One region of the Streptacidiphilus sp. MAP12-16 genome, then DNA from elsewhere that is predicted to be linked to it. Evidence: riboswitches for the same ligand, from Rfam matches in the RefSeq annotation. Region 1 holds a riboswitch; each other region holds the start of a gene.
The links. Region 1 has a riboswitch for S-adenosylmethionine ahead of ABIA33_RS08395 (aminotransferase class V-fold PLP-dependent enzyme). Riboswitches for the same ligand answer to the same signal wherever they lie in the genome.
Positions count from the first base shown of each region.

Region 2: it holds a riboswitch for S-adenosylmethionine, as region 1 does, so the genes downstream of both, ABIA33_RS13865 (transporter substrate-binding domain-containing protein) here and ABIA33_RS08395 (aminotransferase class V-fold PLP-dependent enzyme) in region 1, are expected to answer to the same signal.
Region 3: it holds a riboswitch for S-adenosylmethionine, as region 1 does, so the genes downstream of both, thrC (threonine synthase) here and ABIA33_RS08395 (aminotransferase class V-fold PLP-dependent enzyme) in region 1, are expected to answer to the same signal.

Region 1 covers NZ_JBGCBY010000005.1:222,497-228,336, reverse strand. Annotated here, with positions in the region: gene ABIA33_RS08410 (hypothetical protein) at 103-375, opposite strand; gene ABIA33_RS08405 (rhomboid family intramembrane serine protease) at 564-1,367, shown strand; gene ABIA33_RS08400 (Lrp/AsnC family transcriptional regulator) at 1,364-1,645, shown strand; gene ABIA33_RS08395 (aminotransferase class V-fold PLP-dependent enzyme) at 1,679-3,052, opposite strand; SAM riboswitch class IV at 3,132-3,251, opposite strand; gene trpD (anthranilate phosphoribosyltransferase) at 3,336-4,427, opposite strand; gene ABIA33_RS08385 (hypothetical protein) at 4,495-4,908, opposite strand; gene ABIA33_RS08380 (heme-copper oxidase subunit III) at 5,249-5,840, shown strand, end outside.
Region 2 covers NZ_JBGCBY010000009.1:42,770-48,609, forward strand. Annotated here, with positions in the region: gene ABIA33_RS13855 (YhjD/YihY/BrkB family envelope integrity protein) at 463-1,362, shown strand; gene ABIA33_RS13860 (polysaccharide deacetylase family protein) at 1,639-2,364, shown strand; gene ABIA33_RS13865 (transporter substrate-binding domain-containing protein) at 2,354-2,869, opposite strand; SAM riboswitch class IV at 3,106-3,216, opposite strand; SAM riboswitch class IV at 3,384-3,494, shown strand; gene ABIA33_RS13870 (putative leader peptide) at 3,516-3,596, shown strand; gene ABIA33_RS13875 (LLM class flavin-dependent oxidoreductase) at 3,844-5,052, shown strand; gene ABIA33_RS13880 (NtaA/DmoA family FMN-dependent monooxygenase) at 5,069-5,840, shown strand, end outside.
Region 3 covers NZ_JBGCBY010000003.1:116,163-122,002, reverse strand. Annotated here, with positions in the region: gene groL (chaperonin GroEL) at 1-789, opposite strand, end outside; gene ABIA33_RS04465 (cold-shock protein) at 1,124-1,324, opposite strand; gene ABIA33_RS04460 (MoaD/ThiS family protein) at 1,886-2,161, opposite strand; gene thrC (threonine synthase) at 2,158-3,477, opposite strand; SAM riboswitch class I at 3,495-3,629, opposite strand; gene ABIA33_RS04450 (glucosyl-3-phosphoglycerate synthase) at 3,812-4,789, shown strand; gene ABIA33_RS04445 (trehalose-6-phosphate synthase) at 4,939-5,840, shown strand, end outside.

The sequences.
Region 1 (5,840 bases):
CGTCCTGTGCTCCGATCCGGCCCCAGGCCCTACCGCCCGGAAGACCATTCTCGCCCGCTGCGCCCCCTACTCGTCACTACGCCACACACACCGCCCCAGCCGTCAGCCGTCGGCGCGTCCCACCTGCGCCGCCGCCTCGGCCTCAGCGCCGGGCCGGTCGACCAGCTCCACCTGGTCCACGGCGTTGCACCAGCGGCAGCGTACGGACTCCACCGTCTCGCTGAGCACCTCACGCTCCTCCACGCGCGGTTCCCCCGCCAGGTCCAGGTGGACGAACTCGACCACGCGCGAGGAACGGGTCACGTCGAAGCGGGTCAGGTTGCCGCACTGGGTGCAGCGCCACCGGGTCCCCTCGGTGGGCAGGGGGACAGACATGGGTGGTCCTCTCGGCTCGGGGCACCGGGTCCGGCATCGGGCTCTGGAGCCCGGAGCCGCCCGGAGCAGCGCGGTTCTCGGCTACGCCTACCCCAGAACCCTATGGCCTCGCTGATATCCCGGGACACCGTCCCCATCCGTCCCAGCTCCGCAGTGTCAGATTTGTCCCGCCAAGGAATGCTTGGTAGATGGTGACCCTGGTTCGTGACGATAAGCCAGATCCGTACGTCTCGCTGCCATACGTCCCCGTGGTGACCTTCACGCTGATCGCCGCGTGCGTGGTGGTCTTCCTGGTCGGCCCGGTGTCCGGCCTCGACCCGCTGTACGGCACCGGGGCCGGACGCGCCTGCGCGGAACTGACGTACTACCAGCACTGGGGCGTGATTCCGAGCGAACTGCTGGACAACCAGCCGCTGCGGTCCTTCCGGACCGCCGGCTGCCCCGCGCCCGCCCACTTCCCCAAGGTCCCGGCGCTGTCCGTGCTCACGGCGATGTTCGTGCACGGCGGCTGGCTGCACCTGTTCGGCAACATGCTCTTCCTCTATGTCTTCGGCGCGATGGTCGAGGAGCGCATGGGACGGTTGCCGTTCCTGCTCAGCTACGTCGCCCTCGGCTACTTCGCGACCTACGGCTACGCGCTGTTCGAGGCCCATGCCAACAGCGCGGGCCAGACCCTGGTGGGGGCGTCGGGCGCGATCGCAGGCGTGTTGGGCGCGTACCTGCGGCTGTACCCGCGGGCGCGGGTGACCAGCCTGCTCCCCTTCCTGCTGTTCCTCCCGCTGCGCTTCCCCGCGTGGCTGGTGCTGGGGGTGTGGTTCGCCATCCAGTGGAGGTCGGTGCACGCCGCCTCGGCCGCCGTCACCGGCGTGGCGTACGTGGCCCATCTCATCGGCTTCCTCGGCGGCTTCCTCTTCGCCTGGCTGCTCTACTGCCGCAGGCGCGGATACTCTGGCCGCAACAGTGCCGCTGTCCTTCCAGGAGACCTCCCTTGATCACCGCGATCGTGCTCATCAAGACCAACGTCGACCGGATCCCCGAGATCGCCGAGACGATCGCGGCCCTGGACGGCGTCAGCGAGGTGTACTCCGTCTCCGGCGCCTTCGACCTGGTGGCGATGATCCGCGTGCGCGCCCACGACGACCTGGCCGACGTCATCCCCGGCCAGGTCAACAAGGTGCCCGGGGTGGAGCACACGGAGACGCACATCGCGTTCCGCACCTACTCCAAGGTCGACCTGGACGCCGCCTTCGCCCTCGGCCTGGACGAGTAGGACCCGTCGCTCGGAGGCCTGGACCGACCGGTCTCAGCCGGTCCGGCGGGTGTCCGGCACGCAGCGGCCGCCCTCGGTACGGTAGGCCCACTGCGCGCCCTCGGTGACAAGCTCCCGCACGGCCGCGACGAAGCGGTCCACGTGCTCCTCCGGGGTGCCGGCGCCGAAACTGACCCGGATGGCGTTGAGGCTCCGCTCCCCCGGCAGCGACGCCTCCGGCGCCCCGCACTCGGACGGCGTCGTCTCCTGGCCGCCCAGCAGCGTGCGCACCAGCGGGTGCGCACAGAACAGGCCGTCGCGGACACCGATGCCGTACTCGGCGGACAGTGCGGCCGAGAAGTGCGAGCTGTTCCAGTCCTGGACCACGAAGGACAGCACGCCCACCCTCGGGTGGTCCTCGCCGAACAGGGTCAGCACCTTCACCTGCGGGATCTCGGCAAGCCCCGCGCGCAGCCGGTCGATCAGATACTGCTCGCGCGCGACCAACTGCTCGAACCCGGCCTCGGCCAAGGCCCGGCAGGCGGAGGCGATCGCGTAGGCGCCGATGACGTTGGGCGACCCCGCCTCGTGCCGCGAGGGACCCTGGTGCCACTCCACCGCGACCGAGCCGTCGGTCTCCCGCGCCACGGTGCGGCTCGCGCCGCCGCCGGCGAGGTACGGCTCGGCGGCGTCCAGCCAGTCGGCGCGCCCGGCGAGGACGCCCGCGCCGAAGGGCGCGTAGAGCTTGTGGCCGGAGAAAGCGACCCAGTCGACGTCCAACTCGCGGACCGACACCGGGTGGTGCGGGGCGAACTGCGCCGCGTCCAGGACGATCCGGGCGCCGTGGCGGTGGGCGGCCTCGGCCAGCTCGCGGACCGGCCAGATCTCCCCGGTGACGTTGGACGCGCCGGTGACGCACACCAGACGCGGCCCCGCCGTTCCCTCGGCCAGCGCCGACTCCAGCGCCGCGACGGCCTCCTGCGGGGAGCGCGGCGCCCGCAGGTAGGTGACAGACAGGTCCTCGCGGCGCCAGGGCAGCAGCGAGGCGTGGTGCTCGGTCTCGAAGGCGTACACCCGGGTGCCGGCCGGCAGCACGCTCGCCAGCAGGTTCAGCGAGTCGGTGGTGGCGCGGGTGAAGACGACCTGGTCGCCCTCGCGCAGGTCGAGAAACTCGGCGACGGTGACCCTGCTCTGCTCGAACAGGTCCGTCGAGAGCTGCGAGAGGTACCCGGCGCCCCGGTGCACGCTGCCGTAGTAAGGGGCGTACGCGGCGACGTCGTCCCAGACGCGCTGCAGGGCGGGGGCGCTGGCGGCGTAGTCAAGCGCGGCGTAGCTGACCTTCGCCCCGCTGACGAGGGGGACCTCGACGTCACGACCGAGAACCGCGAGCGGTCGGCACACGGAAACAGAGTTCGGGTATGCGGACATGACTACCCCTCCAGGGAGTCCAGTGGATCCCTGGCAAGGCCGCTGGCAGCCTCAGGCCGGCAGCCTCAAAAAAGGGAGGGATCCGCGCTTGCCCTGCGGCGTTGTTGCCGTAGGGCCTGGTCGTCACCCGGAAGCACCCCGCCACGGAAGGAGGGTTGCCGGACAGCAAGCCGGGGCCAATGCGCTGTCACTCGTGACCTGGGAAGGAGTATGTCAGAGGTCCGCCCCTCGGGCGAACCCCTGACCGCCATCCGAGACGCAGACGCTGACGAGGAGGGTGCTGTCAGCGCCGCGTCGCCGCAGACCAGCGGGCGAGAACCGCCTGCGCCGCACCCGAGTCGATCGACTCCGCCGTGCGCTTCATCGCCACCGCCAGCTGCTCCGCCAGCGGCGCGTCCGTCTGGTCCAGCGCGACCAGCGCCGACGCCGAGTTGAGTAGCACCGCGTCCCTGACCGGACCCTGCTCCCCCGTGAAGACCCGGCGCGCGACCTGCGCGTTGTAGGCGGCGTCGGCGCCGCGCAGCGCCTCGATGCCGACGTACTCGATGCCGACCTCGCGGGGGTCGAAGCTGGTCCGCCGCACCTCGCCGTCGCGCACCTGCCACACCGTGGAGGTGCCGGTGACGGTGAGCTCGTCGAGTCCGTCGTCGCCCCGGAACACCAGGGCCGAGGACCCGCGCCGGGCGAGCACGCCCGCGATCAGCCCGGCCATCCGGGTGTCGAAGCAGCCGACCGCGTTCGCGGTCACCCGCGCCGGGTTGGTGAGCGGGCCGAGCAGGTTGAAGAAGGTCGCGATGCCGAGATCCCGGCGGGCGGGTCCGGCGTGGCGCATCGCCGGGTGGAACACCGGCGCCGGGCAGTAGGTGATCCCGGCCTCGACCGCGACCTCGGCGACCCGCCGGGGCGACAGCTCCAGGTTGACGCCGAGCTGCTCCAGCACGTCGGTGGCCCCGCTCGCGGAGGAGGCGGCGCGGTTGCCGTGCTTGACAACCAGCGCGCCGGCGCCTGCCGCGACGACCGCCGACATGGTGGAGATGTTGACGGTCTTCGCCCGGTCGCCACCCGTGCCGACGATGTCCACGGCCCGCCCGGGCACCTCGATGACGGTGGCGTGCGCGTACATGGCGTCGACCAGGCCGACGATCTCTTCCACCGTCTCGCCCTTGGCGCGCAGCGCCACCATGAACCCGGCAACCTGGGCGAGCGTCGCCTCCCCGCTCATGATCTGGTCCATCGCCCACGCGGTCTCGCCCGCCGACAGGTCGGCACCGGAGACGAGAGCCGTGAGGACATCCGGCCAGGACCGCGCCTGCACGGGGTCGCCGCCGCCGTTCGCAGGGTTCACGCCGTTGTTCAGCGCAGCCGCCATGGCCATGGCCTCTCACTGGGTAAGTAGGGAGAGGCCAGCCTAGCGACCGGGGACGGCGCCCAGAGGGAGGATCTCAGCCGACGAGATGCGCGTGCCCGCTGCGCAGCAGCGTGCTCGCCGTCTCCGCCAGCACCGCCGGGTCGACCGGTGCGGGGACGGCAGCGTCCGCGCGGCTCCAGGCCGCGAGCCAGGAGTCCTGCGGTCGGCCGATCAGCAGCAGCACCGGCGGGCAGCCGTAGATCTCGTCCTTGAGCTGGCGGCACAGTCCCATCCCGCCGACCGGGTTCGCCTCGCCGTCCAGCACCAGCAGGTCCAGCCGCCGGGTGCCCTTCGCGTGCGCATCCAGGGCCTTGATCACCGCGGGCGCGGTCGCGCACTCCAGGTACTGGAGTTCCTCCAGGTCCGCGGCCGGCCGCCGTCCGAGCGCCAGCCGGACCTGCTCGCGCGTGTTCCGGTCGTCGCTGTAGACAAGAACGTTGAGTGCCATCGTCCGCTATCCCCCTGGGGTGTGATCGGGACCACTTCGGCGTCTGCCGCGGATGCTACTCCGGAAGCACCGGCCCTGGCACCAGGACGTACCGGTAGATCGCCAGGACGTACCCGGTAGACCGCCGCGGCGGACGCGGGGCAGCCGTCCGGCGGTTCCCGGTTCACCATTTCGGGCGACCCCCCGGCCAGTCGCGCACGGGAGTCACCCAACCGGACCCCCTGCCATCCGGGCTACCTGCGAGGTCGTCAGCCGTCCCCGGCCCGGCGGAGGGTACGTCACCACGCGGACACACCGAGGGACACCCCCCGGGGTGAAGACGGAATAAGCGACCGACATAATGTCGGTCGTGGCGACAGCAACTGCAGTAGAAACCGGGCACGCACACGGATCGGTCAACCGGCCGAACCTCACCAGCGTCGGAACCATCGTCTGGCTGGCTTCCGAGCTGATGTTCTTCGCGGCCCTCTTCGCGATGTACTTCACACTCCGTTCGGTTACCGGAACGGCGTACTGGCACGCGCACAACGATGCGCTCAACGTTCCCTTCTCGTCGGTGAACACCACCGTTCTGGTGCTCTCCTCCTTCACCTGCCAGATGGGTGTCTTCGCCGCCGAGCGCGGCGACGTGAAGAAGCTCCGGGCCTGGTTCATCGTCACCTTCATCATGGGTGCGATGTTCATCGGCGGTCAGATCTACGAGTACACGAGCCTGGTGAAGGACGACCACCTCTCCCTGTCCTCGTCCCCCTACGGCTCGGTGTTCTACCTGACCACCGGCTTCCACGGAATGCACGTGACAGGTGGTCTGATCGCCTTCCTGATGGTCCTGGGCCGTACGTACGCCGCCAAGCGGTTCACGCACGAGCAGGCCACGGCGGCGATCGTGGTCTCGTACTACTGGCACTTCGTCGACGTGGTCTGGATCGGCC
Region 2 (5,840 bases), on a different contig from region 1:
GCTGGGCTCATCTCCGCGACGACGGAGTGCTGCACAAACGCGACGGTGACCGGGTCGACCAGCGCGCTGCGGTCCTGGTCGCGCGGGGGCAGCTTCGAGAACTGACCGAAGACGTCTTCCACCCCACCGTGGTCGGCGATCAACTCGGCACTGACGTTTCCACCGTGCCCCATCGTGCGTGCCCCTTCTGGGTGACCATGCCTGCTCCGTGGGTGGTCCTCCCTGTCGAACAGAAGCCGGGCAGGTTGAGACGCGCCGCGCCGGACGAGGGGCGTCGCCGTAGCCTTGGTGTGGAGCCGCATCGGCTTCGCGTTTTCGCCTCCCGTGCCACCGGCGACCCGAAACCCTCTCCGGTGCGAGCGTCGGAGCGGGGTATGCGCGGGTCGGCCTCAAGTCGGCGGCTTCCGGGCCAGGAAAGGACGGCGACCACCGAACCCGCACTCACCCGGGAAGTGAGGAGCCATGTCCGGCGTGACCGCCCCGGTGACCCCCATGGGTCCCCGGAGACCGCCCTGGGGTCGCCGCGTGCGACGCGCCTGGCGGCGGTCCTGGGTCTACCGGTTCGGCGGGCGGGCACGGGACGTCGAGTTGATGCACCGGGCGCTCGGTTTCGCCGCCCTCGGCCTGGTCACGCTGGTGCCGCTGCTGATCGTCGTGGCGGCGGCTTACCCGGTCCGCGGCGAGGGGTTCGCAGGGTGGCTCGTGGACGGGCTCGGCGTGACCGGGACGCCCGCGACGACGGTACGGAACCTGTTCTCAGCGCCCCAGCGCGTGCTGGGCACCACAAGCGTCTTCAGCGTCGTGGCCGGTGTGGTCTTCGGAATATCCTTCTCCTCCTGCATCCAGACCGGCTACGAGCGCATCTGGGACCTGCCGCCCGGACGATGGCACGCCGTGTGGCGCCAGCTGACCTGGCTGGCTGCCCTCACCGCATGCCTCTTCGTGGACGTGCACAGCGGTTCGCTGCTCCAGCACGGATGGGCGGAGGGTACGTTCCGCGGACTCCTGACCTACGCGACCGGAACCGTCCTCTTCTGGTGGGGACAGCACCTGCTCCTGGCAGGGCGCGTCTCCTGGCGCCAACTGTTCCCCGGAGCGTTCTTCACGGCGCTCGGCCTGGTCGGCCTGCGAGTCGTCTCATCGCTGGTCCTCGCCCCGCTGCTGGCCAGCGACGCCCTCACCTACGGAGCAATCGGCACGGTGCTGCTGGTGCAGTCGTGGATGATCGGGGCCGGGGTGGTCGTGTTCGGCGGCGCGCTGCTCGGCCGCGAGTTCAGTGCGGGCCGCGATCCCGAGCAGCCCCTGCGAGATCGCCGGGTCTCCAGGTCACGACCGCAGCCACGGCGGCGCCAGGCTGGCTGAGGAGTCCTCAGCTCAAAAAAGGCGGTCCTCTCTCGGCCAAGCCGTCCGGCGCGCCGGAGAGCGTCCAGGGAGACGCGACCGCACTACTGCACCGCCCGATTGGCCTCATGTGGTTTGGCTGTGGCGGCCTTCGGGGATGTGATCGTCTCGCTGGCCATGCTGCGCACGACGAGGCTCAGGGAGCTTCGGGACGGATGCGAATGCTGGACGGCGGCCCGGCCGGCCCGGCGCAGCCGTTCCCTCGGCCGAGGCATCGTTCAACCAACAGGAGGGGTCTTGACTTCAACGGAGGGATCGCTCGTTTCCCGCAGGGCCCTGTTCTCGCTCGGCGGCCTCCTCGTGGTCAGTGCCCTCGCGAACGCCACCCCGGCCGCCGCCGAGGCGAAACCGCGGCCGCGGCGGCGGGCCGCGGATCCGGAGAAGCCCCAGTTCTACGTCCACCAGGGCCCGCGCGCGATCGCGCTGACCATCGACGACGGACCTCACCCCGAGTGGACCCCGCAGGTCCTGGGGATCCTCGGCAGGCACGGAATCACCGCGACCTTCTGCCAGGTCGGCGAGCAGATGCAGGCCTACCCGACGCTGGTGCGCCGAGTCGCTGCCGAGGGACATCTGATAGCGAACCACACCTGGACGCATCCCGATCTGGCGCGGGTCTCGCCAGGGGTGCTGCTCAGCGAAATCGAGCGCACCAGTGCCGAGATCCTCCGAATAACGGGCACTGCGCCCGGCATCTTCCGCGCCCCCTACGGGGTCTGGACTGCGGAGACCTTCGCCGCATGCCGTCAACTGGGGCTACGCCCGGTGGACTGGTCGGTGGACCCCCGCGACTGGTCCAGGCCGGGCACCGCCCACATCGTGCGGGAGATCGAACAGCACACTCACGGTGGATCGATCATCCTCGAACATGATGGCGGCGGGGACCGCTCCGAGACTGTGGCCGCCCTGCGCATCGCAATCCCGTGGCTGCTGGACCAGGGCTACTACTTCGTCACACCCTGATGTGGCGGACGAGGCCCACGGGTCTGGTGCTGATCTGGCCGAGGTACTTGGTCCCGGGGATGCGCGCGGCTGTGTACTTCAGGCTCAGGGTGGGGCCGAAGTAGATGTCCACCTTGCCGTTGGCCAGCCCGAGGAAGATCGGTGCGGTGTCGCTGAAGTACTGCACCTGGTAGGGGCTCTTGCCGGCCGCGGCGCACGCGGACGCGCCGTTGGTGAGGATCTGCTGGAAGGTGGATCCGGAGCTGGTGGCCACGTTGTAGCCGCACAGGTCGGTGAGGGTGGTGGCCTTGTCGATCTTTATGTCCTTCGCGCCCAGGAACGACTGGCCGTCGCTGAGGTACGTGGCGAAGTCGACGACCCGCTCGCGGGCCTTGGTGGCACCGAAGTTGGCCTGCCCCACGTCGTACTTGCCGTTCAGCACACCGCGGATGACGGTGGGGAAGGCGCCGTACTGCACGTCCCAGGTGACGCCGAGCACCTTGGCGACGGCGTTGCGCAGGTCGATGTCGAGGCGAGGGGGTGACGGCGTGGACGGATCAGTCCTCGGCGCCGGAGGGCGCGGGTGAGGTCAACAGACCGGACATGTCCTCGGACACAGCGCGTTGCTCACGGGGAGCAGGTCCTGGTGGCACCGGGCGATCCGCAGCTGGAAGGAGCCGTGCGGGTGCGGCGTGCTGCCGTCGCTGTCGCCGACGCCTCGTACCTGCATATGGTTCACCTCACAGTCGTCGGGCCCTCGGGGCCTCGCGCTTACAGGACGGCACCGTCCTGTCGGGTCGTCACCTGGAGCACCCCACCGCGGACGAGGGTTGCCGGTCAGCAAGCCAGGGCTTGTCGCTGACGCTCATCACCAGGGATCACGTTAACCGTTCAACCACGACTGGGCAATACCTATCGATCCAGTAGGGATTCAGGTCGCCGCCGAGGCGATGGAATCAGCCACCGGTTGACCGCCGGTCGATCTCCAGTTGATCTATGGGGATTGTGCTCGACGTCCATTCGAAGTTACGGTGTGAGCAGGTAATGAGCGTCAGCGACAAGCCCTGGCTTGCTGACCAGCAACCCTCCAACGCGGCGGGGTGCTCCAGGTGACGACCCGACAGGACGGTGCCGTCCTGTAAGCGCGACTTCGAAGGCGGAGGTGGACAGCAGTGCGTCAGGCCACAGGCACGTACTCACGGCGACACATCGATCTCCAGCGCATCGCCAGCGCCCTCTGTCCGACGGCCTGAGCCGCACAGCCTGAGCCGCACAGCCCGGGAGCGATAGGACCCCGGCCGTTGGCGTCCGCGGCCGCTGGCGTCCGACGCCGCGCCGCCGTGCACCGCCCCAGGCGGACTGCGCGTCCCTGGTAGCACCCTCCCTCCCGCCGACTCCGCCCCGGGCCAGACAACACACCCCGACGCGGTTCCGTTCGGCATGCCCGCCCTACCGGTGGAGACCGGTGGAGCACCCTCCCGAGCAGGAAGCGACATCCCCATGCCCCGACCACGCCCCGCCCTCCACCTCGCGGTCGCCCTCGACGGCGCGGGCTGGCACCCCGCGGCCTGGCGGCAGCCCGACGCCCGGCCGGACGAACTTCTCACAGCCCGGTACTGGTCCGATCTCGTGGCCGAGGCCGAACGAGGACTGCTGGACTTCGTGACCATCGAGGACTCCCTCGGCCTCCAGTCCACCGACTACAACATCACGGACGGGCGGACCGACCAGGTCCGCGGCCGACTGGACGCCGTACTGACCGCCGCCCGGATCGCACCGCTGACCGGCAACATCGGCCTGATTCCGACCGCGGTGGCCACCCACACCGAGCCGTTCCACCTCTCCAAGGCGATCGCCACCCTCGACTACGTGAGCACCGGCCGGGCCGGCGTGCGGGTGCAGGTGTCGGCGCGCCCGTACGAGGCGGCGCTGTTCGGCCGCCGGACCTTCCCGCCGTTCCGGCTGGAGGACTTCGACCAGCCAGAGGTCCAGTCCCTGGTCACCGAGTCGTTCGAGGAGGCGGCCGACTACGTCGAGGTCGTCCGGCGACTGTGGGACAGCTGGGAGGACGACGCCGAGATCCGCGACACCGCGACCGGCCGGTTCGTCGACCGCCACAAGCTGCACTACATCGACTTCGAGAGCCCGACGTTCAGCGTGAAGGGCCCGTCCATCACGCCGCGCCCGCCGCAGGGCCAGCCGGTCGTCGCCGCACTCGCCCATGCGACCATCCCCTACCGCCTGCTCGCCCGCTCGTCCGACGTCGGTTTCGTCACCCCGCGCGACAGCTCCCAGGCCGCCGCCGTCCTCGCCGAGATCCGCGCGGAGCAGGCAGCCGCAGGCCGCGCCGACGAGATCCTGCACGTCTTCGGCGACCTGGTGGTGTTCCTGGACGACGACCCGGCCTCCGCCGTCCATCGCCGGGACCACCTGGACGAGCTCGCCGGCTCTGCGTACGGCAGCGACGCCCACGTGTTCGCCGGGACGCCCGCGCAGCTCGCCGACCTGCTTCAGGACTGGCAGCAGGCGGGTCTCACCGGCTTCCGGCTGCGACCCGCCACCGTCCCGCACGACCTGGAGCAGATCACCCGCCGCCTCGTCCCGGAAATCCAGCGCCGCGGACTCTTCCGCACCTCCTACGAGGCGAACACCCTGCGCGGCCTGCTCGGACTCCCCCGTCCGGCGAACCGCTACGCCGCCGCCGTCTGAGCAGAGAGAGCCGACCATGAGCAAGCCCCTGAAGCAGGTCCACCTCGCTGCCCACTTCCCCGGCGTCAACAACACCACCGTGTGGAGCGACCCCGAGGCAGGCAGCCATATCGAGTTCAGCTCCTTCGCGCACTTCGCGCGCACCGCCGAGCGCGCCAAGTTCGACTTCCTCTTCCTCGCCGAGGGACTGCGGTTGCGCGAGCAGGGCGGCGAGATCTACGACCTGGACGTGGTCGGCCGTCCCGACACCTTCACCGTTCTCGCCGCGCTGGCCGCCGTCACCGAGCGAATCGGTCTCACCGGCACCATCAACTCCACCTTCAACGAACCCTACGAGGTGGCACGGCAGTTCGCGTCCCTGGATCACCTCTCGGCCGGGCGGGCCGCCTGGAACGTGGTCACCTCCTGGGACGCCTTCACCGGCGAGAACTTCCGCCGCGGCGGCTTCCTCAAGCAGGAGGACCGCTACTCCCGGGCCGAGCAGTTCCTGCGCGCCGCCCAGGAGCTGTTCGACTCCTGGAACGGCCACGACATCCTCGCCGACAAGGAGTCCGGGGCCTTCCTCGGCGACCCCGACCCGGGCCGCTTCGAGCACCACGACCAGCACTTCGACATCTCCGGCCAGTTCAACGTCCCCACCGGCCCGCAGGGGCGTCCGGTCATCTTCCAGGCCGGCGACTCGGAGGAGGGCCGCGAGTTCGCCGCCTCCACCGCCGACGCCATCTTCAGCCGGCACAGCACCCTGGAGGCAGGCCAGGCCTTCTACACCGACGTCAAGGGCCGACTTG
Region 3 (5,840 bases), on a different contig from region 1:
GTTGACCACCAGGGTCGACAGGGCCTCGCCCTCGACGTCCTCGGCGATGATCAGCAGCGGCTTGCCGGACTGCATGACCTTCTCCAGGATCGGGAGCAGGTCCTTGACCCCGCCGATCTTGGAGTTGGCGATCAGGATGTAGGGGTCCTCGAACGAGGTCTCCATACGCTCCAGGTCGGTGGCGAAGTACGCCGAGATGAAGCCCTTGTCGAAGCGCATGCCCTCGGTGAGCTCGAGCTCCAGACCGAAGGTCTGCGACTCCTCGACAGTGATGACGCCTTCCTTGCCGACCTTGTCCATCGCCTCGGCGATGAGCGCGCCGATCTGCGGGTCGGCGGCGGAGATGGAGGCGGTGGAGGCGATCTGCTCCTTGGTCTCCACATCCTTCGCCTGGGCGAGGAGCTCGGCGGAGACGGCCTCGACGGCCTTCTCGATGCCGCGCTTCAGCGCCATCGGGTTGGCCCCGGCGGCGACGTTGCGGAGGCCCTCACGGACGAGCGCCTGGGCGAGAACGGTGGCGGTGGTGGTGCCGTCGCCCGCGACGTCGTCCGTCTTCTTGGCGACCTCCTTGACGAGCTCGGCACCGATCTTCTCGTACGGGTCCTCGAGCTCGATCTCCTTGGCGATGGAGACACCGTCGTTGGTGATCGTGGGGGCGCCCCACTTCTTCTCAAGGACGACGTTGCGGCCCTTCGGACCGAGCGTGACCTTGACAGCGTCGGCGAGCTGGTTCATCCCGCGCTCAAGGCCGCGACGAGCTTCCTCGTCGAAGGCAATGATCTTGGCCATGGAAGTGGTCCTCCCGGACAGGGTGGCTTCGTATGGACCGCGCTGGCGCCCGCGACGGACGGACCCGACCTGCGACGGTTCCTTCCCGTCGCGCCCGGGGCCTCACCTACCCGGCCCGTTGTCACTCTCTACCTCAGAGTGCTAACGCCAATGATTAGCACTCGACCCCTCCGAGTGCAAGCAGATGGAGTGTGAAGGGGCGGTGGCGAGGGGCGCGGAACGCCGAGAGGCCCGCACCCCGAAGAGGGCACGGGCCTACTGGAAGACCTGAGTTGCGCTTCGTTCGGAACGAGGCCCAGCCGGTCCTGTCGTCAGTCAGCGATCGCTCGACCGGTCACACCACGCGGACCATGTCCGCCTGCGGACCCTTCTGACCCTGCGAGATCTCGAACTCCACTCGCTGGCCCTCTTCGAGCGACCGGTACCCGTCCATCTGGATCGCGCTGTAGTGGACGAACACGTCCGCACCACCGTCGACCGCGATGAAGCCGTACCCCTTCTCCGCGTTGAACCACTTGACGGTGCCCTGAGCCATTCCAAACTCCCCTATTACTGGCCCTTTCACGGACCGCACTCCGCGGACCGGGCCGAGACGCCGACGCGTGGCGCAGCGCTCAACCGACGCTGAATGTATCCACTCAGATGCCCTCCGCAACAGGGCATAAGGCGGAGAATTCTTGGCGGGCGTTAAGGGACAGCGGCGAATCAATGCAAACAAACGCCCGCAAAGCGGTCCGGGCATAGCAGACTTACCCGACAAATCACTTCGGTTTTTCTGATGCTTCGAGCGCGCCTCCGCGCCGGTTCCCGTCTCAGCCAACGGGACGGGGCATCGCGCTGGACTGCCGGTGGTGCAGGAGTGATTCAGGGGTGGCGCACGTGGCGGAAGCGAAGGGGGTTTGAATCCTGCGCCGACTGCGCAGTAACTGGTGAGACGGTCAGAAGCAACCGGAACTCACTCTACCCCTACGCCCGGTCAGCCCCGTGCACGGGGGACGGACATGAATGCGAAAAGCCGGGACGCCCCGAATGTGCGGGCGCCCCGGCTTACGACCGGTCGGCTATGGGGATAGCCGGGTTCGGCAGGTCGGACGGCTCAGCCGCCGGCCACGGCGGGAATGATCGAGACGCCCGCACCGTCCGGAGTTGCCGTCTCCAGGCCGTCCGCGAAACGCACGTCGTCCTCGTTCACGTACACGTTGACGAATCGGCGCAGCTTGCCGGTGTCGTCGAGGATGCGGCCCCGGATGCCGTTGTGGTTGGTTTCCAGGTCGTCGATGACCGCGGCCAGGGTCGCGCCCTCGGCCGCCACCTCGGCGGCCCCGCCGGTGTAGGTGCGCAGGATGGTCGGGATGCGGACGTTGACGCTCATGCGAGGCCAGCCTCTCGGAACGAGTCAAGGGTGGGGCGGATGGTGGCGGAAAGACCGGTGGTGGGTTCCACCGCGTCCAGGGTCTTCAAACCGTCGCCGGTGTTCAGTACGACGGTCTCAGCGGCAGGGTCGAGCAGGCCGTTCTTGATGAGCTTCTGCAGCACGCCGACCGTGACGCCGCCCGCGGTCTCGGCGAAGATGCCCTCGGTACGAGCGAGCAGCTTGATCGCGTCCACGACCTGCTCGTCGTTGACGTCCTCCACCGCGCCGCCGGTGCGGCGGCAGATGTCGAGGACGTAGGGGCCGTCCGCGGGATTGCCGATCGCCAGGGACTTGGCGATCGTGTTCGGCTTCACCGGGCGGATCACGTCCTGGCCGGACTTGAACGCGGCCGACACCGGGGAGCAGCCCTCGGCCTGCGCGCCGAAGATCTTGTAGGGCTTGTCCTCGACCAGGCCGAGGGCGATGAGCTCCTTCAGACCCTTGTCGATCTTGGTGAGCTGCGAGCCCGAGGCGATCGGGATGACCAGCTGGTCCGGCAGCCGCCAGCCCAGCTGCTCGCAGATCTCGTACGCCAGCGTCTTGGAGCCCTCGCCGTAGTACGGGCGCAGATTGACGTTGACGAAGCCCCAGCCCTCGCCCGCCGGGTCGCCGATCAGCTCCGAGCAGAAGCGGTTCACGTCGTCGTAGTTGCCCTCGATGCCGACCAGCTCGCCCCCGTACACGGCGGCCATCACGACCTTGCCCGCCTCCAGGTCGTGCGGGATGAACACGCAGGAGCGGAGCCCAGTACGGGCCGCGGCAGCGCCGACCGCGCCGGCCAGGTTGCCGGTCGAGGAGCAGGAGAGGGTGGTGAAGCCGAAGGTGCGCGCTGCCTCGACGGCGATGGCGACGACCCGGTCCTTGAAGGAGTGCGTCGGGTTGCCGGAGTCGTCCTTGACGTACAGGCCGCCGGTGACGCCGAGCTCGCGGGCCAGGTTGTCGGCCTTGACCAGCTTGGTCCAACCGGGGTTCAGATTGGGCTTCGTCGCGACGTCGACGGACACCGGAAGCAGCGGCGCGTAGCGCCAGATGTTGTTGGGACCCGCCTCGATCCGCGCGCGCAGCGCCTCGGGGTCGCCGGTGGGCAGCTCGTACGCGACCTCCAGCGGACCGAAGCACTCGGTACAGGCGAAGTCGGGGGCCAGCGCGGTCCGTGCGCCGCACTCGCGGCAGGACAGGGCGACGGCGGGGCCGAAGGATTCCGCGGCGACCTGCGGAGGTGCTGCCTGCGGACTTGCTGCCTGCGAAGGTGCGGTGACAGATGTGACAGCCATGATGGCGAGGCCCTCTCTCCTCATCTTCCCCACGGCGCGTCTCGCCGCAGGACGGAATTGGCACCTTCCCCACCAGGGCCGCGACGGCTTGTACTGGCAGGAGGGTTGCCGGGACTTCAACGGGCCGTTCCCTCAGTCCCTCTGGATGAGCTCTATGGCGGTCCGCCCAGCAGGCGGACGCATTTGTGAGACTGGCACCCCCGATGTGCGCCGGGTGTGCGTCGTCCCCAAGACTGTAACCGAAGCGCCCCGCCCCGATCACAGTCGTCCGCGAGGCGAGACGACAACACCATGACGACAGCACCATGACGACGACACCATGACGAGGAGTCCTGTGCTTGACGAGGTCGCGGACTGGCTGCGCCGCCGCTCCTGGACGGCCGCCGACCGCCCGCTGCCCGACCTGCTCGCCGCCAAGCGGGCGAGCGGAAGCACCGTCAGCGTCGTACTGCCCGCGCTGGACGAGGAGGCGACGGTCGGCGAGATCGTCACCGCGATCCGCCGCGACCTGATGGAGGACGTCCCGCTGGTCGACGAGCTCGTGGTGATCGACTCCGGATCCACCGACCGCACCGGCCAGGCGGCCGCCGCGGCCGGAGCCCGGGTCGTGCACCGCGACGCGATACTGCCGCACCTGCCCGTCATCCCCGGCAAGGGCGAGGTGCTGTGGCGATCGCTCCTGGTCACCACCGGCGACATCGTCTGCTTCATCGACGCCGACCTGCGCGAGTTCGACTCCACGTTCGTCTCCGGCATCGTCGGGCCGCTGCTGACCGAGCCGGACGTCGCCTTCGTCAAGGCCATGTACGACCGGCCGCTGGACACCGACACCGCCGACGGCACGGTCAGCATCCCGGCCGGGGGCGGCCGGGTCACCGAGCTGGTCGCCCGCCCGCTGCTCAACCTGCACTGGCCGCTGCTGGCCGGATTCGTCCAGCCGCTCGGCGGCGAGTACGCGGCGCGGCGCGCGCTGCTGGAGCGGCTGCCCTTCCCCACCGGCTACGGCGTGGAACTGGGCCTGCTCGTGGACGCGCTGGACCTGGCCGGTCTGGACGCCCTCGCCCAGGTCGACGTGGGCGTGCGGCACCACCGCCACCAGGACGCGCTGGCGCTCGGCCGGATGGCCGCCACCATCCACCTCACCGCACTCGACCGGCTCGCCCGCACGGATCGGCTCAAGGCCGGCGACGACCTGGTCAGACTGCGGCTCACCCAGTTCACCCGCACCGCCGCGGGCTTCACGCCGACCACCGTCGACATACCCACCGTCGAACGGCCGCCCATCGTCACGCTGCCCGAGCGCGATGTCTGACCGACTCCGAGGTTCGACTCCGACCTTCGACTCCGACCTTCGACTCCGACCTTCGACTCCGAGGTTCGACTCCGCCATTCGGCTCCCCATTCCAGCCCCTGATTGACTCCCTCCGTTTGACTCCCTCCGCGAGAGGCAAGGTAGGACTCATGGCCAACGCAAGTCCCGCACGGATTCTGCTCGCATCCAACCGGGGGCCCGTCTCCTACACGGTGGAGGACGACGGCACGCTGACGCACCGCAGGGGCGGTGGCGGACTGGTGTCCGGACTCTCCGCCATCGGCAACGACATCGAGTCGGTCTGGGTCTGCGCGGCGCTCTCCGAGGGCGATCGCGTCGCGACCCGGCGGGGCCTCACCGATCCTTCCGTCCGGATGCTCGACATCGACGCCGGGACCTTCGCCCGCGCCTACAACGGCATCGCCAACTCCACCCTGTGGTTTGTCCACCACCTCATCTACAACACGCCGACCACCCCTGTGTTCGGCGCCTCCTTCCGTCGCGAGTGGGCCTCCTACGAGGCGTACAACCGGGCCTTCGCCGAGGCCCTGGCCCAGGCCGCGGCGCCCGGGGCGACCGTGCTGGTCCAGGACTACCACCTGTCACTGACACCGCGGCTGCTCCGCGAGCTCCGACCCGACCTGCGGATCGGGCATTTCTCGCACACCCCCTGGGCCCCGCCGGACTACTACCGGCTGCTGCCCGACGACGTCGCCCGCGACGTGCTCGCCGGCATCCTCGGCGCCGACCGCGCCGGATTCCTCACCCGCCGCTGGGCGAGCGCCTTCGCCGACTGCTGCGAGGCTGTCCTCGACGCGGACGTCGACCGCGCTGCGCTGACCGTGACGTACCAGGGACGCACCACCCGGCTCGGGGTGCACGCCCTCGGCGCGGACAGCGACTTCCTGCGCGAACGCGCCCACCGCCCCGACGTGGACCTCAGGCTCGCCGCCCTACGGGAGGCCGTCGGCGACCGCCGCACCGTGGTCCGGGTGGACCGCACCGAGTTGTCCAAGAACATCGTCCGAGGGCTGCACGCCTACCGGCATCT